One region of the Mycoplana sp. BE70 genome, then DNA from elsewhere that is predicted to be linked to it. Evidence: predicted binding sites of a transcription regulator. Region 1 holds the regulator's gene; each other region holds the start of a gene.
The links. The regulator LexA, encoded in region 1, represses DNA repair genes until DNA is damaged. The targets are predictions, from matches to a motif close to TGTTCNNNNTGTGTTCNG.
Positions count from the first base shown of each region.

Region 2: a site for LexA is predicted at 2,661-2,678, ahead of J2Y48_RS01885 (DNA recombination protein RmuC). Genes of this name have one in related genera too.
Region 3: a site for LexA is predicted at 4,258-4,275, ahead of J2Y48_RS07355 (PA0069 family radical SAM protein). Genes of this name have one in related genera too.

Region 1 is NZ_JAVDTM010000009.1:145,100-152,387, forward strand. It holds gene J2Y48_RS17725 (L,D-transpeptidase) at 214-798, opposite strand; gene J2Y48_RS17730 (SDR family NAD(P)-dependent oxidoreductase) at 1,002-1,760, shown strand; gene J2Y48_RS17735 (AI-2E family transporter) at 1,891-2,928, shown strand; gene J2Y48_RS17740 (YMGG-like glycine zipper-containing protein) at 3,201-3,458, shown strand; gene lexA (transcriptional repressor LexA) at 3,668-4,378, shown strand; gene J2Y48_RS17750 (ComEC/Rec2 family competence protein) at 4,359-6,929, opposite strand; gene gltA (citrate synthase) at 7,201-7,288, shown strand, end outside.
Region 2 is NZ_JAVDTM010000001.1:387,642-394,929, reverse strand. It holds gene J2Y48_RS01905 (hypothetical protein) at 1-287, shown strand, start outside; gene truA (tRNA pseudouridine(38-40) synthase TruA) at 293-1,036, opposite strand; gene fmt (methionyl-tRNA formyltransferase) at 1,036-1,974, opposite strand; gene def (peptide deformylase) at 2,073-2,597, opposite strand; gene J2Y48_RS01885 (DNA recombination protein RmuC) at 2,741-3,937, shown strand; gene J2Y48_RS01880 (ribokinase) at 3,985-4,893, shown strand; gene pcaD (3-oxoadipate enol-lactonase) at 5,039-5,851, shown strand; gene J2Y48_RS01870 (calcium-binding protein) at 5,986-7,288, shown strand, end outside.
Region 3 is NZ_JAVDTM010000003.1:238,728-246,015, forward strand. It holds gene J2Y48_RS07330 (polyprenyl synthetase family protein) at 1-123, shown strand, start outside; gene J2Y48_RS07335 (tetratricopeptide repeat protein) at 276-2,117, shown strand; gene J2Y48_RS07340 (4-(cytidine 5'-diphospho)-2-C-methyl-D-erythritol kinase) at 2,125-3,048, shown strand; gene moaB (molybdenum cofactor biosynthesis protein B) at 3,035-3,577, shown strand; gene J2Y48_RS07350 (glycosyl transferase) at 3,599-4,132, opposite strand; gene J2Y48_RS07355 (PA0069 family radical SAM protein) at 4,335-5,492, shown strand; gene J2Y48_RS07360 (ribonuclease HII) at 5,661-6,320, shown strand; gene J2Y48_RS07365 (F0F1 ATP synthase subunit B) at 6,647-7,132, opposite strand; gene J2Y48_RS07370 (F0F1 ATP synthase subunit B) at 7,144-7,288, opposite strand, start outside.

The sequences.
Region 1 (7,288 bases):
CGATTCCGCTTCCTGCGGCGGCTCTTGGCGAAAGGACCGTCGCTTCCGATTGTTCAGTAGACCGTGCGCCCCATCAACAAGGGGCCCCATAAGTGCCTGCATGACAGCGCCAAGTCGGAATAACCGTGGCGCAAAACTGGTGGAAGGCTTGGACTTTATGGCCTGAAACACAGGAAGCACATGGACCTGGGCCTATTCCTTCCGGATGTATTGTCAAATGACCTTCACTCGCGTTCCCACGGGCGCGCGGCTGTAGAGATCGACGATATCCTCATTCGTCAGGCGCACGCATCCGTTCGAGACCGCATGTCCGATCGACCACGGCTCATTTGTTCCATGCAGCCGGTACATGGTGTCCTGTTTGCCCTGGTAGAGATAGAGCGCGGCCGCTCCAAGGGGGTTGTGCGGTCCGCCTTCCACGCCGCCCGCATACTGCGCCAGCCGCGGTTTGCGCCGAATCATGTCGTCCGTCGGCCTCCAGGATGGCCATTCCGCCTTGCGACCCACGGTCGCCTCCCCCCTGAACGTCAGGCCCTCTTCGCCGACGGCAACGCCGTAGCGGATCGCACGGCCACCGCCCTCGACGAGATAAAGGTACCGTTCGTAGGTGTTGACGACAATTGTGCCAGGCGCCTCGTTTCCATCATACGCGACCTGACGACGCCGGTATTGGGAGGCTACGCGATAGGTCGACATGGAGGGATATCCCGCCGACCCGAAGGTCGAACTGCATCCAGAAGCCAGCAAACCCAGCCCCAGGAACACGAATCCCCGACGCGTCATGAAGTTCCTGTCCATTTGCACCTGCTAGCGATCAGACGAACCCCTGCCTTTTTTAGGCATACCATTGCGGCGCGCTCCGGCCAAGTCTCTCCCTTTGATTGAAGCCGGAAGAAAAAATGTGCCGACTAACCATGTCGACTCCGCTTCCGACGAATCCCCTTGCGTCGAAGGGCGGCCTCTGTTCGACTGGCCGTGGCAGTCAACAGGGATGAAATGCGATGGCGTTTGCCTTCGACGGAAAAGTCGCGATCGTGACGGGCGGTGGCTCGGGAATAGGCGCCGCCATATCGCGGCGCCTGGCCGCCGACGGCGCCGAGGTTGTCCTTGCTGACGTCGACCGTGACGCCGCAGAGGGCATTGCCGCCGAGATTCGTGGTGCGCACGGAGACAAGGCCCATGCGTTCGCGGTGGACGTCACCGACGCAGAAGCGGTCAGGAGGCTGGTCGAAACGACGGTGGAAAGATGCGGCGGCTTGCATCTGGCGGTTAACAATGCCGGCATCCACGGGCCGCGGCTCCCCAGTGGGGACTATCCCATAGACGGCTGGCAGAAGGTGATGGACGTCAACCTGAACGGTGTCTTCTACGGCATGAAGCATCAGATTTCCGCCATGATGGCATCCGGTGGCGGCGCGATTGTCAATGTCTCCTCCGTGCTCGGTTGCGTCGGGCTGCCATTTACGGTTGCCTATACCGCGGCAAAGCACGGCGTAACGGGACTGACCAAGGTCGCGGCAATCGAGTATGCCAAGTTCGGTATCCGCATCAACGCCGTCGGTCCCGGCTGGATCGAAACCCCGCTCCTGACGGGGCACCCGCAACTGGCGAGCAGCCGTCGGATGGAGTCGCTGCAGCCGATGGGGCGACGAGGGCGCCCGGAGGAAGTCGCCGCACTGGTCTGCTTCCTGCTTTCGGACGAGGCGAGCTTCATCACGGGCAGCTATCATCTCGTGGACGGTGCCTATAGCGCACACTAGCGTGTCGGCCGGCTGACCTGGCAGATCGAGGGGGGTACTGAACGAGGTCTTGCGGTCCGCATCGGACCCCGCGTAAAGTCTTGCCGACCAAGATCGGGAACTGTGGATGGTTAAAGCGGAACAAGGACAAATGACCGGACTGATAACCGCCGGCATACTCGTTCTTGCGCTGCTGCACGCCGCACAATCGGTCTTCGTTCCGTTCGCGTTTTCCATGCTGGTCATCGCGTTGATATGGCCGGTCCAGGCCGCCCTCCAGACGGTGATGCCGCGGCTGCTTGCGCTGCTCATAGCGCTGACCGTGACGATCATCGCAGTGGTCTCCGTGGGGTCATCGATTGCCTGGGGGCTGGGTGTCCTCGGGCATTGGCTGTTCCTCAACGCCGGCCGTTTTCAGACGATCTACCTTGATTGGGCCCAATGGCTGGAAGAGCATGGTGTGGCGGTCGCCGGCCCGTTGGCAGAGCGGTTCAACGTCGGCGCGCTCGTCGGATTGCTGCAAGGGGTCGCCGGACGCATGAACAGTTTCGCCGGTTTCACGCTGGTGATCTTCATATCCGTCATGCTCGGCCTTCTGGAAGTGGAGGACGTCAAGCGACGCCTGCTGTTGCCGAGCGTCCAACCGCACGGTGCGCGGATTCTGGCGGCGAACAGAAGGATCGGTGCCAAGCTTCGACGCTTCATGGCCGTGCGTACGTTTGCCAGTATCCTGACGGGGTTGGTCGTTTGGATATTCGCCCGGTTCGTTGGTCTTGAGTTGGCTGCGGCCTGGGGAGCGATCGCGTTCGCCCTCAATTACATTCCTTTCCTCGGGCCATTCGTGGCGACGGTCTTCCCCACCATGTTTGCGATTGCCCAGTTCGATTCGTGGCAATCCGCAGTGTTCGTCTTCGTCGGACTGAACCTTATCCAATTTGTCATCGGCAGCTACCTGGAGCCACGGCTGACCGGTGCTTCGCTCGCGATTTCACCGTTCGCCGTGATTTTCTCCGTGTTCTTTTGGAGTTTCATGTGGGGTCTTCCGGGTGCCTTCATTGGCGTTCCCATCCTGATTTGCCTCATCGAATACGCAGCACAGGTGCCGGCGACCCGCTGGATCGCCGTGCTCCTGTCCAGTACCGTGAATGATGAAGCTGTTGCCGCTTTGGACCGCCGCGACAGGACTTGAGCCGCCTGACCGGAATGGCAGCGGATACTAGCTCACCGCGGGAACTATAACGCCGATCAACAATCGTAGTGTCAGCACAAAATCGGAAAAGCGGGCTTTTTGCCCCGTACTTGCCGGCCGCCGGTTGAGAAGAGACAGCACCAATAGCCTGCCTGGGCCGCCGCGCCACGAGCGGTTGTACCTGGCCGAAAAACCGGATTACACTTGACCGTTCGTTCGGATGGACAAGACTACGACAGGCAAGAAAATCAACGAGAGAGGAAGGAATGGACATGACCAAGATTTCCCTAGTGCTCGTTCTGGCCGGGCTCGCAGCGGTCGGCTGCACGCCAACCGAGAGGGGCGCCGGCATCGGCGCAGCCACCGGCGCCGTGATCGGCGGCGCCATCACCAATGACGTCCGCGGCGCCGCCGTCGGAGCCGCCATCGGCGGTGTTTCCGGCGCCGTCATCGGCCATGTGGCCGGACAGCCTGGTCGTTGCTACTACCGCGACCGTTACGGCCGCCGCTACGTCGCCGCGTGCCCATAACAGCCTCACCGGCCCTGTCGCTGTTGAACTGGAAAAGACCTTGTCCTTCACGAGGTCTTTTCCCGAATAATGGAAGTTCCCGCCGGGATCACGGTTGGAAATCTCGAACGAGCGCCTGCACCCTTGATTGAAATTTGCCCCCTTGCGGAACACATATGGAACAGATAGTGTCTGTTCTGGATTTGTTTCACGATTCTGGGTGACGAGCCATGCTGACCCGCAAACAACAGGAACTGCTCCTGTTCATCCACGAGCGGATGAAGGAGACCGGCATTCCGCCGTCATTCGACGAGATGAAGGATGCGCTCGATCTCGCCTCGAAGTCGGGCATTCACCGGTTGATCACAGCCCTCGAGGAGCGCGGCTTTATCCGCCGGCTGCCCAATCGGGCACGCGCGCTCGAGGTGATCAAGCTGCCCGAGGCCTATTCGCCGAGCCTGAAGGCGCGGCGCGGCTTTTCCCCGTCCGTCATCGAAGGAAGCCTTGGCAAGCCGGCGACGGCGCCCTCCCCGGCCAAGCCCGCGGCCGCGGACGGGTCGGCTTCGGTTCCGGTCATGGGGCGCATCGCCGCCGGCGTGCCGATCTCGGCTATCCAGAACAACACCCATGACATCGCGGTTCCCATGGAGATGCTCGGCGCTGGCGAGCATTATGCGCTTGAAGTCAAGGGCGACTCGATGATCGAGGCCGGGATCCTCGACGGAGATACCGTCATCATCCGCAACACCAACTCCGCCAACCCGGGAGAGATCGTCGTGGCTCTCGTCGACGACGAGGAGGCGACGCTGAAGCGCTTCCGCCGCAAGGGCGCCTCCATCGCCTTGGAAGCCGCCAATCCCGCCTACGAGACCCGCATCTTCGGCCCCGACCGAGTGAAGATTCAAGGCAAACTGGTCGGCCTCATCCGCCGTTATCACTGACCGCGTCTTCTAGGTCGAGATATGTGTTTGTCCGCCAGTCGTACAGGCGGTGCCGGCTCCAGGGGCGGTGAAGTGTCGTGACCGCGTTGCGGACGCTGTAACTTGCGCGGCCAGTCGGATCGAATGTCTGCGGCGTTATTTCAAGGGCGCCGGTGCGGCGCAGGCTGCGCGCCGAAACGAGTTGGGCCCCGGAACGGCAGGTTTCCATTCGAAGGTCTCGTGGCACGACCACGAGATCGGCACTGTCGCAGGCCGTTCCGAGAAAGGCCGGGTCCTCGACCGCGAGGACACGCCAACCGGCCGGCGCAGCACCGGCGCACCACGCCCTGCGGCGGCAGACGAATCGCTTTTCGTTGGCGGCTGTGGCGAACGCTGTACGCATGTCATCGCGCGCACGCGCCATCGCAGCAGGGTCAAGCTCCCGTTCCGCGCTCCTGCGCTGTCGCGCATCCAGGCTCGCTACTGGTGCTGCTCGGTCCGCAGAGTCCTGCGCGCGATCGATACCCGCGGCACCTCCGACCGCGGGCGCCCGTTGCGCGGCATCTTCATCGGTCAGGTACAATGGCGAACGATGGCTTTCGATGCGAAGGGCGCGACGCCATTGATCGTAGATGAAATCGGGCGGTTTCGACCGATTCGTGGCGGCCTCCCCCGCGTGACGAGCGCCACCAGCCGGCCGTCCTCCGATACGAGAAGCTCGGGCGGCGCATCCGATGGACGGACGGCCACAATGGCCACACCGAAGACGAGTGGTAGAAGGCCGATGAGCGCGAGACGGGTGCGAAGCAGGCAGATGAACCCGCCACCTGCAGCAATGAGCGCGAATGCCAGCGGGGGGCAATCTGCCGGTGACCACCTCTCCGCCCCAGCCGGCAACCCAATTGGCCATGGCGATGATCCAGTCGACGCCCCGTCCCATGATCGCCAGCGGAATGCCGTCCAGTCCGAGCGGCATGAGCAGCATGGCGATGACGGCCATCGGCATGACGATGAACGAAATGATCGGCATCGCAAGAAGGTTTCCGGCAAGGCCATAGGCCGGGATGCGATGAAAATGTCCGATGGAGTAGACGAGCGTTGCGACCCCGCCGATCAGGGACGACAGCAGAATCCCACCGGCAAACGCAGATGCAACCGAAAGGATCCGTGACCGATCACCGATCCACCTGGAGCGCCGTACGGACCAATCACGCCAGGCAGCATAGCCCGCAACCAGACCGAGGGTTGCCGCATAGGACATCTGGAAGCCGGGACCAGTGACCGCGGAAGGCGTCACCGCCAGAATGATCAGTGCCGAGAGCGCGACATTGCGCAGGCTGATGGCGGTGCGGTCGAACAGGACAGCGAACAGCATGACGACGATCATCAGCCACGAGCGAATCGCCGACACCGCCCCGCCGGAGATCAGGATATAAAGGGTGACCGTGATCAACCCGCCGATGGCTGCGATTTTTTTGATCGGGAACTGTTCGGCTGCGCCCGGAACCAGCGCCAGCAGCAGTCGGGCGCCGACCAGAAAGGTGCCCGCCGCAAGTGCCATGTTGAGCCCTGAAATCGCCAGAACGTGCGCGAGGCCCGATTGTCGCAAGGCCTCCACCGTTTTCGGGCTGATGCCGCGCTGTTCGGCCGTGATCAAGGCGGCCGAAATTGCGCCGGCATCGCCGCCGATGCGGCCGCGAATGTGTTGCGTGATGGCACTCCGCCATTCGGCCACCATTCGGCTTGCTGCACCGTATGCGGTTTCAATTCGCGCCGGCAGGTTCAACTCCGTCGCCGCCGGTTTGCCGTAAAAGTATCCGATAGCCCCGGTTCCGGCGAAATAGGCGTCGAAGGCAAAGTCGTTGAGACCCGGCAACGCCGGTCCGGACGGCGGATTCAGGCGCGCGCGTCCGACGATCCCGCTGCCGATCGGCAGCGGCGGATGGGGACTGCGCGCAAGGAGACTGACGTGGTTGGGCGGACGCCGCAATGTCGGGCCGTCGGTCGACAGCAGCGCCACCCGGTACCGCAGGCGGCCGCGGTCATCGGCTTCGCGAGACAGCACCCTTCCTGTAATCGTCGTCGTCACCGGTTGATCGAGCATGACGGTGGAAAGCCGCCAGCTTTCGATCGCGGACAGCGCCATTCCGAGCAGCAGCAGGAATGCCGCGCGCGTGACAAAGGACAGGAGGGTCTGGCGATGCCGCAGGAACACCGCGATCAGCCCGAATCCAAGCAGTACGATCAGCAGCGGCACCAGCGGCGGATCGCGGGCGAGCGCGTACCAGGACCATGCCCCTGTGCCGATGAATACGGGAACGAACAGAAAGACGCTGCCATGGTCTCGCTCCCGCTTCCAGGCTGCCAACCCCGACGACAGGGCGCCAGCAAACCAGCGCTTTGCACCACCCCGCCGCCCCGCAAGCACGACCGTTCGGCCGCTCGCGATTACGACCGGCTGGCTCGCCGTCTGCCGGTCCTGCGGGGTCCGGACCGCGCTGGCGGCCGGGACTGCGACTTTGGTAGCGTTTCCCTCCCCCATGGCCTCCGCCCCAGCCACAACCAGCAGCATAATGCAACTTCAGATTTTGATTTGCAATTGCCAATTCGGCGCCAATGCGCTTGATCTCCGAGAAAGAATGCCCCCTCCACAATTCTCGAATCTCGCCCATAAGTTGCTTGCAACTGGCGAGGAAGAGTAGATATTGCGATGCCGGAATGTTTGTTTTTGCATTGCACAAATGCAGCCTTCGTCTTGCTTGGCACGTGAGGCAATTTGGGCTAGCAAAGCGGCACGCCCACGATCGGCACTGCCTGTGCCACACCAGCAGATGGAGATCCTCATGACGGGAAAGAGCGCGGAAGTCACTGTCAGTGACAAGAAGGTGGAGTTGCCATTGCGATCCGGATCAATCGGTCCGTCGGTGATCG
Region 2 (7,288 bases), on a different contig from region 1:
AGCATCTGGTCACCATGGTGATAGCAAGCAACTGGATCGCGGTTCCGTTTGCCTATGCGACGGCCATTCCTTTCGCACTGGCCCTTGTGGTGCCGGCTTTCTCCGCGCTCTCGGGGCTGCTGCTCTATGTGGTCTTCGGCGCCAGTATCGTGCTGCAGTACCGGCTCTTGTCAATGTGCCTCGGCAAGCAGGCGCTGCTTGCCGCCACGCTCACCGCGCTTTTCGTGCTGCCGCCGCTGCTGGTGGGCCAGGGCCTGCAGGTGGCGCTCGGCACCCTGCCGAGCTGATTGGCTCAGTAGTCGACCTGCATGAAATAAAGCCCTTCCGGCGGCGCGACGGGGCCGCAGGCCTTGCGATCGCGGGCTTCCAATGCGGCGCGCACGTCATCGACGCTCCACTTGCCTTCGCCGGCGAGCTTCAGCGTCCCGGCGAAGGAGCGGATCTGGTTGTGCAGGAAGCTTTGTGCGGTGACCCGGATCTCGATCAGTTCGCCAGCGCGCGTCACGTCGAGCCGGTCGATCGTCCGCACCGGGCTGTTCGCCTGGCACTGGGCGGCGCGGAAGGTGGTGAAATCGTGCTTGCCGACCAGCACCTGTGCGGCCGCGTGCATCGCCTCGTGATCCAGCGGCTTCGCCACGAACCAGGCGCGATTTGCCTCCAGCGCCAGCGGCGCGCGGCGGGAGATAATGCGGTAGAGATAATGCCGACGCACGGCGGAAAAGCGGGCGTCGAAATCGTCCGCCGCCTCAGTCGCGTCGAGGATCGCCACGCGCTCGCCCGCCTGCGCCAGATGTGCATTCAAGGCATTGCGCAGCGTGTGCTCCTCCCAGGGTCGTGAGAGATCGACATGGGCGACCTGGCCCATCGCGTGAACGCCGGAATCGGTGCGGCCGGCACCGCGGATCGAGACGGTCTCGCCGGTCAGCGACAGGATCGCCTTCTCGACCGCGCCCTGCACGGAATGTCCGTTCTCCTGCCGCTGCCAGCCGACATAGGGCGTTCCGTCATATTCGATGATCAGGCGATAGCGCGGCATCAGATAATCACCGTGCCTGGGGCGACGGGGGTGCCGCGCAGGAAGTCAGCGACGTCGAGCGGCCTGCCGCCGGCCTTCTGCAGCCGTGTCAGGGAGACGGCGCCGTCGCCGCAGGCGACAACGAACCCGTCGGAGGCCAACACCGTTCCCGATTGCCCCGATCCCGTGGCAAGTCGCGATCCGAGCACCTTGATCCGCTCCGGCTTGCCGGCGAGCGAAAGCTCGAACCAGGCGCCGGGGAAGGGGGAAAGCGCACGGATATGGTTGTGCACGTCGGTGGCCGGCCGGTCAAAGTCGATGCGCGTCTCGCCCTTGTCGATCTTGGCGGCGTAGAGCACGCCCTGTTCGGCCTGCGGCGTCAGCGGCAGGTCGCCGGCTTCGAGGCGCGCCATCGCCTCCACCATCAGATCGCCGCCGGCCTGCATCAGCGCATCGTGCAGCGCGCCGCCCGTCATGTCCGGGCCGATCGGCACACGCCTTGTCAGCGCCACCGGGCCGGTATCCAGCCCCTTGTCCATCTTCATCACCATCATGCCGGTTTCCGCGTCGCCGGCCATGATCGCGCGCTGGATCGGTGCCGCACCACGCCAGCGCGGCAGCAGCGAAGCATGGCCGTTGTAACAGCCGAGCCGTGTGCCGGTGAGGATCGCCTCGGGCAAAAGTAGGCCGTAGGCGACGACGACGGCGACATCAGCCTCCAACGCCCGAAAGACGGCGCGGTCTTCCTCCGCCTTGAAGTTCAGCGGCGTGAACACGGGGATCCCGAGCCTCTCCGCCGCCTGGTGCACCGGGGATTTCTGCAATTCCAGCCCGCGCCGTCCGCCCGGGCGCGGCGGTTGCGAATAGGTCGCGACGATCGTATGTCCGGCCTCGGCCAGCGCCGTCAGCGTCGGCACCGAAAACTCCGGCGTACCCATGAAGATGATGCGAAGCGCCATGCGGCGATGCTCCCGTTTTAGCTCGTCGGGTCCCTTCAAACGGGTTTGCGAGCGTCAATCAAGCCCTCGCGCGCGGTGATGTCAAACCGCAGTTCGGGTCAGATCGCCTTGGCGCCGCGTGTCTTTGCCGCCTTGGTGAACTTGCGGATCACCATGTCGCGCTTGAGCTTGGAAATGTGGTCGATGAAGAGCACGCCGTTCAGGTGGTCGATCTCGTGCTGCAGGCAGGTTGCGAGAAGTCCGTCGGCGTCGATCGTCTGCTCCTTGCCGTCGCGATCCAGATACCGGACGGTGAGCGTGGCGGGGCGCTCTACTTCGGCATAGTAATCCGGGATCGACAGGCAGCCCTCCTCGTATACCGACAGTGCATCCGAGGTCTGGACGATTTCGGGGTTGATGAAGACGAGCGGCGTCTTTTCTTCGCCGTCCTTCGACACGTCCAGCACCAGCATGCGGCGCGGCACGCCGATCTGGATCGCCGCAAGCCCGATGCCGGGCGCGTCGTACATCGTCTCCAGCATGTCGTCGGCGAGGCGCCGTGCTTCGTCGTTGATGGTCTCCAGCGGTGCGGAGACCTGCCGAAGGATGGGATCGGGAAGGATAATCAGCGGTTTGATCGTCATTCGCCTCACTTAGCGGTTTGCTGGATCGCTTTCAATTGCCTTGCGTCGAACGACAACCATGTTTGTTCACGTTATGATCTATTCTTGGCCGCAAATGCTGCTATGTTTGCCGCATGAATCCGGAACCATCCCTTCAGGCCGCGATGATTCGGCTTTTCGATGCGCTTGCCCGCGACCCGGCGCTGCAGCTTGCCTGCTTGTTCGCCGCGATCGTGGCGTCCGGCTGGATCATCCTCGTCCGCCGTGCTGCAAGCCGCCAACGGGCGACTGCGGCGGCCGAAGAAATGCGTCTGACCGAACTTTTGCGCGCGCAAAACGAGATGCAGGGTCGGATCGCAGCCATGGCCGAGGTATTTGGCGCGCGCCAGGCGGAGACAAACCAGGCGATCAACCAGCGTCTCGACGGGCTGACGCAGCGCCTCGGCCAATCGATCAGCGAACAGACCCGCGCCACGCACGAGAACCTTCGCCGGCTGCAGGAGCGGCTCGCGGTTATCGACACGGCGCAGACGAACATCCAGTCGCTGGCGAAGGACGTGGTCGGCCTGCAGGCGATCCTGGCAAACAAGCAGACCCGCGGCGCCTTTGGTCAGGGGCGAATGGAGGCGATCGTGGCCGACGGCCTGCCGACCGGCGCCTACCAGTTCCAGGCGCAGCTTCCAAACGGGGTGCGGCCGGACTGCATCATCCGCATGCCGAACGGCCAGCCGCCGCTGGTCGTCGACGCGAAGTTTCCGCTGGAGGCATGGAACGCCATGGGTGCGGCTGCCAACGCGGAAGCCTCCAAGCTGGCCGCACAGCAGTTCCGCCGGGACATGGAAGTTCATATCCGCGACATCGCCGAAAAATACTTGTTGGCCGGCGAGACGCAGGATACCGCCTTTCTCTTCGTCCCCTCCGAATCGATCTTCGCCACCATCCACGAGAGCTTCGAGGCGATTGTTCAGCGGGCGCACCGTGCCCGCATCGTCATCGTCTCGCCGTCGCTCCTGCTTCTGTCGATCCAAGTTCTGCAGGCGCTGCTGAAGGATCAGCGCATGCGCGAGCAGGCGCACGTGATCCAGGGCGAAGTGATCCGGCTGATGGAGGATCTCGGCCGTCTCGACGACCGTGTCCGCAAGCTGCACGGGCACTTCACATCGGCGCAGAAGGACGTCGACCAGATCCTGATCTCGACGGACAAGCTTGTCCGGCGCGGCGCGCGGATCGGTGAGATGGAGTTTGAGGCAATTGCGCCGCAAGGACCGGGACAAGCGCAAGCGCCGTCTGCCGCCGCCGCAGAGCGTGCGGTCGAAAGCCGCACCGGCCAATTGAAACTGAGAGTGGTTGACGAGGACTGATCCACTCGGGCAGTGTCGACCGAGGCATACCGGAGGAACACACCCCCATGATCACCGTCTTCGGATCCATCAACATGGATCTCATCGCCACGACCGAACGCCTGCCGAAAGCGAGCGAAACCGTGCCGGGACACAGTTTTACCACGGCGGCTGGCGGCAAGGGGGCCAACCAGGCGCTTGCGGCCCGGCGTGCCGGGGCAACGGTCCGCATGGCGGGCGCCGTCGGCGGGGATGCCTTTGCCGCCGAATCGCTGGTGCTTCTCACCCATGCGCGCGTGGATCTCGATCTTGTCAAGGTCGCGGACGAGCCGACCGGTACGGCCCACATTTTGGTGGCCGACGACGGCGAGAACGTCATCGTCGTCGTCGCGGGTGCCAATGGCGACGTGACCGCAGCGGATGCCAAGGTCGCCGTGTCGCAGATGTCGACCGGCGACATCCTGGCGCTGCAACTCGAAGTGCCGGCTGAGGCCGTCGAAGCGGCGCTCGATGTCGCCAAAGCGCGACGCGTGACGTCGGTGATCAACCTCGCGCCGATGACGGCGGATGCCCGCAGGCTCGGTGCCAAGGCGGACATCGTCGTGACCAACGAGATCGAGTTCGAACAGTATGCCGGCAAGTCCGGCCTCTCCGACGCGGAGCGGGAGGCGGAGATGCGCTCGCTCCACGAGCGGACCGGGCAGACGATCATCGTGACCCTCGGCGCCGACGGCGTCATCGCCATCCGCAAGGGCAATGTCTTCCGCGCTCCTGGCCTGAAGATCGAGCCGGTCGACACGGTCGGCGCAGGCGACAGCTTTTGCGGCTATCTGGTCGCTTCACTCGACGCGGGCCTGCCCTTTGCCGATTGCCTGCGCCGAGCCGCGATCGCCGGCTCGCTCTCCTGCCTCAAGCGCGGCGCCCAGCCGTCGATTCCCGAAGCGGCCGAAGTGGATGCGCGGATGCGAGAAGGCTGATATTGCCTTGAATGCATGCGAATGAAGATCGGCCGTTCGCTGAAGGGGCCGATCTTTGGACGGCGGGTGTTCGGCGGTCGTCAGACTTGATACGGTTGTCGATCGTGTGTCCGCCTTTAATCGGGTCATCGGGAGGAGACATCCTTTGCAGTTCGCCCGGATAAACGACATCAGCCTTCACCATCAGATCATCGGCGGCCCGCAGGACAAGCCGGTCCTTGTTTTCGCCAATTCGCTGGGAATGGACTTCCGCATCTGGCGTGACGTCATCGTGCGGCTTGCCGGCGATTTTCCCATGATCCTCTACGACAAGCGCGGCCACGGGTTGTCGGATGTCGGCCAGGTACCCTATTCCATCGATGACCACGTCAGCGACCTGTCCGGCCTGCTTGATCTTTATGCCGTAAAGGAGGCCGTCATCGTCGGGCTCTCCGTCGGCGGCCTGATCGCACAGGGTCTTTACGCGGCGCGGCCGGAACTGGTGAAGGCGCTGGTCCTGTGCGACACCGCCCACAAGATCGGTTCGGCCGAAAGCTGGAATGCGCGCATTGCCACCGTCGAGCGTGACGGCATCGAGAGCATCGCTGACGCCGTCATGGGGCTCTGGTTCACGCCCGCCTTCCGCCGGCCGGAGAATACCGCCTATCATGGCTATCGCAACATGCTGGTCCGTCAGCCGGCGATCGGATACGTCGCCACCTGCGCCGCCATCCGTGACGCGGATTTCACGGACGCGGTGACGCGCATCGCCGTGCCGACGCTGTGTGTCGTCGGTGATCAGGACGGCTCGACACCGCCGGCTGTTGTTCTGTCGACCGCCAAGCTCATCCCGGCTGCCCGCTACGAAGTCATTGCCGATGCAGGCCATCTCCCTTGCGTCGAGCAGCCCGAGGCTCTGACTGCGATCCTCCGGGCATTCATCGATCCGCTTGTTCATGGTGACAAGCCAAATGGCTGACGATGCGGCGTGATGACTGCCGAAGCACCGGTCGCCCTGCGCCACCTTACCTCCTTCGAGTGAACGGGGGCGATATCGACAGTTTCGCACGGCAAGCGCTACATTCTCGCCCTCTAATGTGAGAGGTGGAGAAAATGGCGACCTATACGGTTTTCTTTCCCAATGGGAAGTATCCGCAGAGCTATTCACCGGCGATCGCGGGGCTCGACTACAACCCGATGTTCGGGGAGTTGGTGGATCTTTCGACGGCAACAGTCGTGACCAGGACGTCGACCAAGATGGACCTGAAGCTGGACAACGGCCTTCGGTTGCGGTTCAGCGGGACCGATTTCGGCTTCGATTCCGAGGGGAATCCGATTGGCGGCAAGGTGGCCAGGATTGAACTGTTCCAGTCGGACGGCACCACTCTGGTGTCGAAGATCGAGGGGCTCAGCCTGTCCCTGGAGGCACTCGACAACGCCGCCCATACATTTGATCCCTGGAACCTCCAGGCCTGGATAATGAAGGGCAACGACAGGCTGAACGGGTCGGCCGGGAACGACGACCTTGAGGGCTTCGCCGGCAACGACATCATCAACGGCGGTGGCGGGGATGACTTCGTCATCGGCGGTGAGGGAAAGGACAGCTATGACGGCGGCGCGGGGTGGGACAATCTGAGCTTTCAGGATGCCCGCTATAATTCCAACGCGCGCGCCGGCATAAGGCTGGATGCCGCCGCCGGGACGGTGACGGATCCCTACGGCAATGCCGAGACCTTCCAGAACTTCGAGACCTTCCGCGGCACCCAGTTCCGGGACGTCATGAAGGGCTCCGCCCGAGACGAGGATTTTCAGGGCATCGGCGGTCGCGACGTCATCGATGGCCGCGGTGGTTTCGATACGGTCAGCTATCATCGCGACCAGAGCAACAGCGGCGGCAAGGTCGGCGTCACCGTTAACCTGCAGGCCGGAACGGCAGTCGACGGCTTCGGCAAGACCGACACGTTGACGAGCATCGAAGGGGTTCGCGGTACCGCGTTCGCCGACAAGCTGACGGGGAGCTCGGGCAGCAATTGGCTGCGCGGCGACGCTGGCAACGACAAGATCGCCGGCGGTCTCGGCAATGATCTGCTGCGCGGCGACAGTGGAAAGGACTGTTTCGTGTTCAACACGAAGCTCAGCGCCTCGAACAATGTCGACGAGATCGACGACTTCAACGTGGCTGCCGACACGATCTGGCTCGAAAATGCGATCTTCACCAAATTGACGGGCACGGGCGTGCTTAGCGCCGCGCAGTTCTGCGCCAACAATAGCGGCATGGCCGGCGACGCGAGCGACCGCATCATCTACGAAAAGGACGCCGGCAATCTCTACTACGACTCCAACGGAAGTGCGTCCGGCGGCCGCGTGATCTTTGCAACGCTGGACGCCGGACTCGCGATGACGGCAGCCGACTTCT
Region 3 (7,288 bases), on a different contig from region 1:
ACCATCGCTCGGGCGCAGCACTATGGCACGATCGCCCGCGATGCTCTGGCACCGCTGCCGGCAAGTCCATGGAAATCCGCGCTCCTGGAAGTGATCGATTTCTGCATTTCCCGCGTCAGCTGATCGCAGAGACTTGCTTTCCGCTGTGCAGGAATTTCTTGCCGCACCGCGCCAAAAAAGCCATTCTCTCAAGCCATGAGTCCAGTTGATTTGGACAGGATCGCGATGTGCCGGCGGCCGCAGCTGCCGGCACCGCAGTTGTGAAAGGCATCTTTATGCGGCACTCCCTGATTATCAGGCTTCTTTCGGGCGTTGCCATCGTGGCCGGCGTTGCCTTTGCGGGCCTCCCGGCCGCCACGGCCCAAGATGCTCCTGCCGCCGCCACCGAGGAGACCCCCTTCGATCCGCAGAGCGTCAACAGCTTCTCCGGCGCTTTCCTTGCCGCCCGCACCGCCGATGTCGACAAGGACTTCGACAACGCCATCGCGCTCTATCGGATTGCGCTGCAATACGACCCGACCAACGTCGAGGTCAAAGAACGCCTTATGATCACGCTCCTGATGGACGGTCAGTTCGACGAGGGCGTGAAGTTTGCCGAGGCGCTGAAGGGTGATGCAGCCGTCGAGCGGATCACGACCATCGTGCGCGGCATGGACGCGATACGCAAGCGCGAGTACCGCACCGCGGATAAGATCCTGCGCTACAGCGGCCCGAACGATCTGGACCGCATGATGAACGGCCTGCTGGCCGCCTGGGCGAAGTTCGGCGACGGCAAGACGAAGGAAGCGCTTGCCACCATTTCGGACATGAAGGGTCCGGATTGGTTCGCGATCTTCAAGAACTACCATGCGGGCGCCATCGCGGCCGCCGCCGGTGACAAGGCCACGGCCCGCAAGCGGTTGAACGACGCCATCCTCGATCGCGACGGCGGCAGTGCGGCACCCGACACCTTCATGCGCGCCGTGATGACGCTTGCCCGCCTCGAGGCGCGCGAGGGCAACACGCAGAAGGCGCTTGACGCAATCTCGGTGGGTGACAACCTGATCTCCAACTACGCGCCGCTGAAGGCCCTGCGCGAGGGGGTCACAAAGGGCGAGAAGCAGGAACAGCAGGTTCGTACGGCAGCCCAGGGCGCTTCCGCCGTGCTCTTTTCAATCGGCGGCGCGCTGAACCGCGAAGGCGCGGAAGACATCGTGTCGCTCTATCTGCAGATCGCGCGCGCGCTCGATCCCGACAGCCCCGACACGCTGGTTCTGCTCGGTGGCATTGCGGAAAACCAGAAGAAGCCGGAACTGGCGATCGAGTACTACCAGCAGGTACCGAAGGATTCGCCGATGCGCCGCATCTCCGAGCTACAGCTCGGTCTGCAGCTCGCCGACCTCGGCAAGGTGGACGACGCCAAGAAGCACCTGAAGGCGCTGATCGAAGCGGACCCGCAGGACCTGCGCAGCTATCTCGCCTATGGCAGCGTCCTTTCCGATGCCAAGGAATACAAGGAGATGGGCGAGGTCTACGACCGCGCGGTCGAGGTGATCGGCAATGTGCCGAACCGCTCGCACTGGACGATCTTCTTCCAGCGCGGCATCGCCTATGAACGCCAGAAGAAATGGGAACTCGCCGAGCCGAACTTCCGCAAGGCGCTGGAGCTGAACCCGGACCAGCCGCAGGTGCTGAACTATCTCGGCTATTCCTGGGTGGATATGAACATCAATCTGGCGGAAGGGCTGGAGATGATCCGCAAGGCCGTCAGCGTCAAGCCCGACGACGGCTACATCGTCGATTCGCTTGGCTGGGCCTACTTCCGCCTCGGCCAGTTCGACGACGCGGTGGCGGAACTGGAGCGCGCCGCCGAATTGCGGGCGGGCGATGCGACGATTAACGACCATCTCGGCGACGCCTACTGGCGCGTTGGCCGCAAGCTGGAGGCGACTTTCCAGTGGAACCGCGCACTCGGTCTCAAGCCCGAGGAAGCCGAAATCCCCAAGATCAAGGCGAAAATCGAATCCGGCCTGCCTGAGCCCACCGATGCGCCGCCGGCCGCTGCCCAGGCGACCGACGGCAAGGAGCCGATCAAGACCCCATCGCTGAAGGTCACGGAAAGCGACAAGAAATCCTGATCCGGCAATGGCTCCCGATGAAGGCATGACCGGTTTCGTGCTGGCAGAGCCGGCACCCGCGAAGATCAATCTGGCGCTGCATGTCGTCGGCCTACGGGCCGATGGCTACCACTTCGTCGACATGCTCGTCACTTTCACCCGATTCGGCGACCGCATCGGCGTGGCGCCGGCGGAGGCGGACCGGTTCACGCTCTCGGGTCGGTTTGCGCCGCAGTTGCGGGACGGACCGGCGACCAGCAATCTCGTGCTCGAGGCGCGCGACCTGCTCCGGGCGGCGTTGCAACGCCGGGGCACGGCCACCCCGCCCGTTCACCTGCACCTGGAGAAGAACCTGCCCGTTGCCTCCGGGATCGGCGGCGGTTCTGCCGACGCAGCCGCCACCCTGCGCGCGCTCTTGCGGCACTGGGACGCCTCGCTTCCGGATATCGATCTGGCGGACCTGGCGCTGCAATTGGGCGCCGACGTGCCGATGTGCCTCTTGGCGCGGCCGCTCGTCGCCCGTGGCATTGGCGAACAGCTGACCATGCTTGACGCGCTGCCCTCTTTTCCGATCGTTCTCGTCAATCCCCTTGTCGGCGTTTCGACGCCGGACATCTTCCGGCGGCTTGCCACGAAGGAAAACCCGCGCCTCGCTCCACCAGCAGCCCTCGCCGGCGCGGCGGCATGGCTTGCAGCTATGCAATCCATGCGCAACGATCTGGAAGAACCGGCGCGCGCCATCTGTCCGGAAATCGACGCGGTGCGAACGGAGTTGATCAGAACCGGCGCCCGTCTGGTACGCATGTCCGGCTCTGGTGCCACCTGCTTTGGCCTGTACGATACCGGGGATGCGGCGCACCGGGCGGCCGCCGTGCTGGAATCGGCGCGGCCGGACTGGTTCGTTGTTGCGACCGAAAGTTATGAAGGAGGGGAACCACATGGCACGGCTTGACGAGACGAGACCCTTCATTCCGCTTTCGATCGCCATTCTGACCGTGTCCGACACGCGCACGCCCGCCGACGACCGCTCGGGCGACACGCTAGTGGAGCGGCTGGAGAAGGCCGGGCACCGGCTCGCCGCGCGCGCAATCGTGCCGGACGACAAGGCGGCGATCCGCGCGCAGGTCGAAGGCTGGACGAAGGATGCCGGCATCGACGTCGTGATCACCACCGGCGGGACCGGTTTCACCGGCCGCGACGTGACGCCCGAAGCGCTGGAGCCATTGTTCGAGAAGAAGATGGACGGGTTTTCGGAGGTGTTCCACCGCATCTCCTACGACAAGATCGGCACCTCGACCATACAGTCCCGCGCCACCGGCGGCGTCGCAAACGCGACCTTCATCTTTGTGCTGCCCGGCTCGCCCGGCGCCTGCCGCGATGCCTGGGACGGCATTCTCGCCGCGCAACTGGACTATCGCCACCTGCCCTGCAACTTCGTCGAGATCATGCCGCGCCTGGACGAGCACCTTAAGCGCAAATAGCCGCCGACCACCTCTCAGGGGCTATGCCCCGACTTTCTGCTGCATCGCGCGAACCGCCCAGGCCGGTACGATCTCGGCGACCAGTTGCCGGGCCGCGACGCCGGTTGCAATCCCCGCGAGGCTGGCGTTTGGCGCGGCAAGAGCAATTCCCTGCCGTTTCGAAAGGAGCAGTCCTTGCTCCAGCGCGGTTCGCCGACCGAGCAGCCGCCGAGGAAACGGCCGGCGATGATTGCGCGAGCCGGCAAAGCGCGCGGGCGCCTGGCTCGTGCCAATATATTCGCCGACGGCATCGATCCAACCGTTCAACGGCCGCGCTCCCGGTTCCAGCAGCAGCAGCCACTCGCCCCGCGCGGAACTTACCACCTCGTGCAAGTCCCAACGCGTCAGGAAAGTGCAGCCCGCAGCGTCTGCCACCTTGGCCGAGCCGTCGGACGAACCATGATCGAGCACGATGACATCCCGCACCAACCCCTCGACGGCGCCGGGAATAAGCGCCGACAGGGTCTGCGCCAGTTCGGGCTCGTCATTGTGGCATTCGATCAAGACTGTCAGCATTTGAGTCCAATACCGCATGGTAGCGAACAAAGCCACTGACGGCATTGGCGAATCCGCCTGGAGCTTCTGATGCCCGCACGGGCGGTGCCAACCGGTCGGGGGGCAATTGCACGGAAAACAAGTTTTGTTCTTGTCTTGTTCTCATTTCACTGTTAGGAATAAAGTCATTGGAGGGAAGAGATTCCCTCAATGGAGAACCCCGATGACCGAACTGCAAAGCCTCAGGGAGGGCGCGCTCGCGCCCGCCAATACGGTCGATATTGCCGATGCGCTGATGACGCAGACGGGTCTACGCATCGATATTGACCGGCGTCGCGGACGCGGGGCCGGCCTGAACTTTTCCGGCCGCTTCGAGCCGCAGACCCGAGAGAGTTTTGACGACGGCTGGGAATCATTGGAGGACCTGCCGCCGTTCAAGACCGAAGTGCAGGTGGAAAAGCCGCGCAGCATCATCACCCGCAACGAGTCGCCCGACGTCCCGTTCGACCGCTCGATCAACCCCTATCGCGGCTGCGAGCATGGCTGCATCTATTGCTTTGCCCGCCCGTCACACGCCTTCATGGGGCTTTCCGCCGGGCTGGACTTCGAAGCGAAGCTGTTTGCCAAGCCCGACGCACCGCGACTGCTGGAACGCGAACTTTCCAAGCCCGGTTACCGGCCTCGGGTGATCGCGATCGGCACGAACACGGATCCCTATCAGCCGATCGAAAAGGAGTGGCGCATCATGCGCCAGATTCTCGAAGTCCTGGAAGCCGCCGACCATCCCGTCTCGATCGTCACCAAGTCGGCCCTCGTCATGCGCGATATCGATATCCTTTCGCGCATGGCTGCAAAAGGGCTTGCCTGGGTCGGCCTGTCGGTGACGACGCTCGACCGCAAGCTGGCCCGCACGATGGAGCCGCGCGCGGCAACGCCTACGCGGCGGCTCGAAGCAATGCGTGCTTTATCGGAGGCCGGCATTCCGGTCAGCGTGATGGCGGCGCCACTCATCCCCGGCCTGAACGATCACGAACTGGAGCGCATCCTCGATTCCGGCAAGGCGGCCGGTGCCCAGGAGGCGAGCTATGTGCTCCTGCGTCTTCCGCTCGAAGTCAGCCCGTTGTTTGGGGACTGGCTGCTGCGGGAATATCCGGACCGCTACCGGCACGTGATGTCGCTGGTGCGCTCGATGCGGGGCGGCAAGGACTATGACGCCGAGTTCGGCAAGCGGATGAAGGGCGCCGGCCCATACGCCTGGCAGATCGCGCGGCGGTTCGAGCTGGCGGCCAAGCGGCTCAAGCTGAACCGAACCCGACGGAGCCTTTCAACCGATCTGTTCGTTCCACCGTCCGGCAGCGGCGTCCAGCTCTCGCTGCTCTGAGGTCACTCCTGGCGGTCACTCAAAGGCCTCAGAAGACAAAAGGCCAAAGCGTGATCCGACTGCCAAACGAAATCGACATTGCACCGTCCCCAGCAATGTCGTGGTTCCCTCGGTGCCGCCTCGCCGAGGGACTTGCAGGGAATCGGTCGGTCGTGCGAGGGTCGCCGCATGCCACGCCGCGCGACCACCGATTCCCCCCTCCTCTTCGACCTTCCCGAAGGCCCGGACTTCCTGATGGAGCTGGCCGCCCGCAAGGCCGGCCAATGGCCGGTCGCCGGTGCAGACGAGGCCGGGCGCGGGCCGCTCGCCGGGCCGGTGGTGGCGGCGGCCGTCATCCTCGACCCGGAGAGAATTCCGGATGGCCTGCACGACTCCAAGCAATTGACGGCAGCAAAGCGCGAGGCGTTGTTTGCCGAGATCCTTGCGACCGCCATGGTATCGGTTGCCTCTTCGAGCGCGCGCCGGATCGACCGCACGGATATTCGCAAAGCCAGCCTGGACGCGATGCGCAGAGCGGTGTTCGGCCTTCCCGCGCGGCCCGGCCTGGTCCTGACCGACGGACTGGACGTCCCGCCCGGACTTGCCTGCGCGGGCAAGGCGGTCGTCAAAGGGGACGCCCGCGTGCTTTCAATTGCCGCGGCGTCCATCATTGCCAAGGTCGTTCGCGACCGGATGATGACCTGCGCCGAAAGCACCTTTCCGGGCTACGGCTTCGACGCCCATGCCGGCTATGCGACCGAGCGCCATCGCTCGGCGATCGGCGAGTTCGGTCCCTGTACCCTGCATCGCATGAGTTTTCGGCCATTCAGGGTGGACGCCCAAGACTGACGCTGTCCGACCCGTACGCCGGTTGATGTCCGCGTCGAAGGAGATGGCTTCGGTTTAGGAAATGGACGGGGACAGTGCCCCTTCCCGACGAAGATAGACCCATTGCATCGCTTGCCGAAACGCATACAAGCCAAGCATTTTTCGGTGCGTGAACCGTTTCTGCCGCTGCTCGGCCCGTCACCCATCAAACGATCAACCAGCGTCCCGAAACTCAAGGGCCCTCGCCAACATCCGGTTTTCCTACGCAGGCGAAGTCGCCGTACGATCTCAAACGACAAAAGGCCGGATCGCTCCGGCCTTTCAATTCTCTTGGGAATCACCGACCCTTAGTTCAAGCGGGTCTTCACTTCCGCGACAGCCTTGTCAAACAGCGACTTGCTGGTGGCAGCATCGGACTTGCTCGAAAGCACGTTCTCGGCGGCGCTGATCGCAAGATCGACGGCGGCCGAACGAACGGCGTTGATCGCGTCGGCCTCGGCCTGCTTGATCTTCTGCTCCGACAGTGCGGTGCGACGGGTTACATACTCTTCCGTCTTCTGCTTGGCTTCGGCCGTCAGCGCCTCGGCCTCGCGCTGCGCGGTCGCCACGATGGCGGCTGCCTCGGCCTCGGCTTCCTTGCGCTTGCGCTGGTATTCCGCCAGCAGGCTCTGGGCCTCTTCACGCAGGCGCTTGGCCTCCATAAGCTCGTTCGAGATCTTGTCGGCCCGCTGGTCGAGGGCTTTGCCCATCGCGCCGGGGACCTTCAGGTAAACGATCAGCGCCAGAAAGAGGACGAGACCAACGAAGGCGTAGAAAGTTGCGTCAAATGCCATGGTCCGCTTCCTTACTTCGCTGCCGCCGACTTCACCGCGGCCGCGATCTCGGTCTTGGTGGTCTTGCCGCCGATGAGCTGTTCGATCACAGCCGCAGCGGTTTCTTCGGCGATCGCGCCGACGTCGGCGAGGGCCTTGTCCTTGATCCCGGCGATG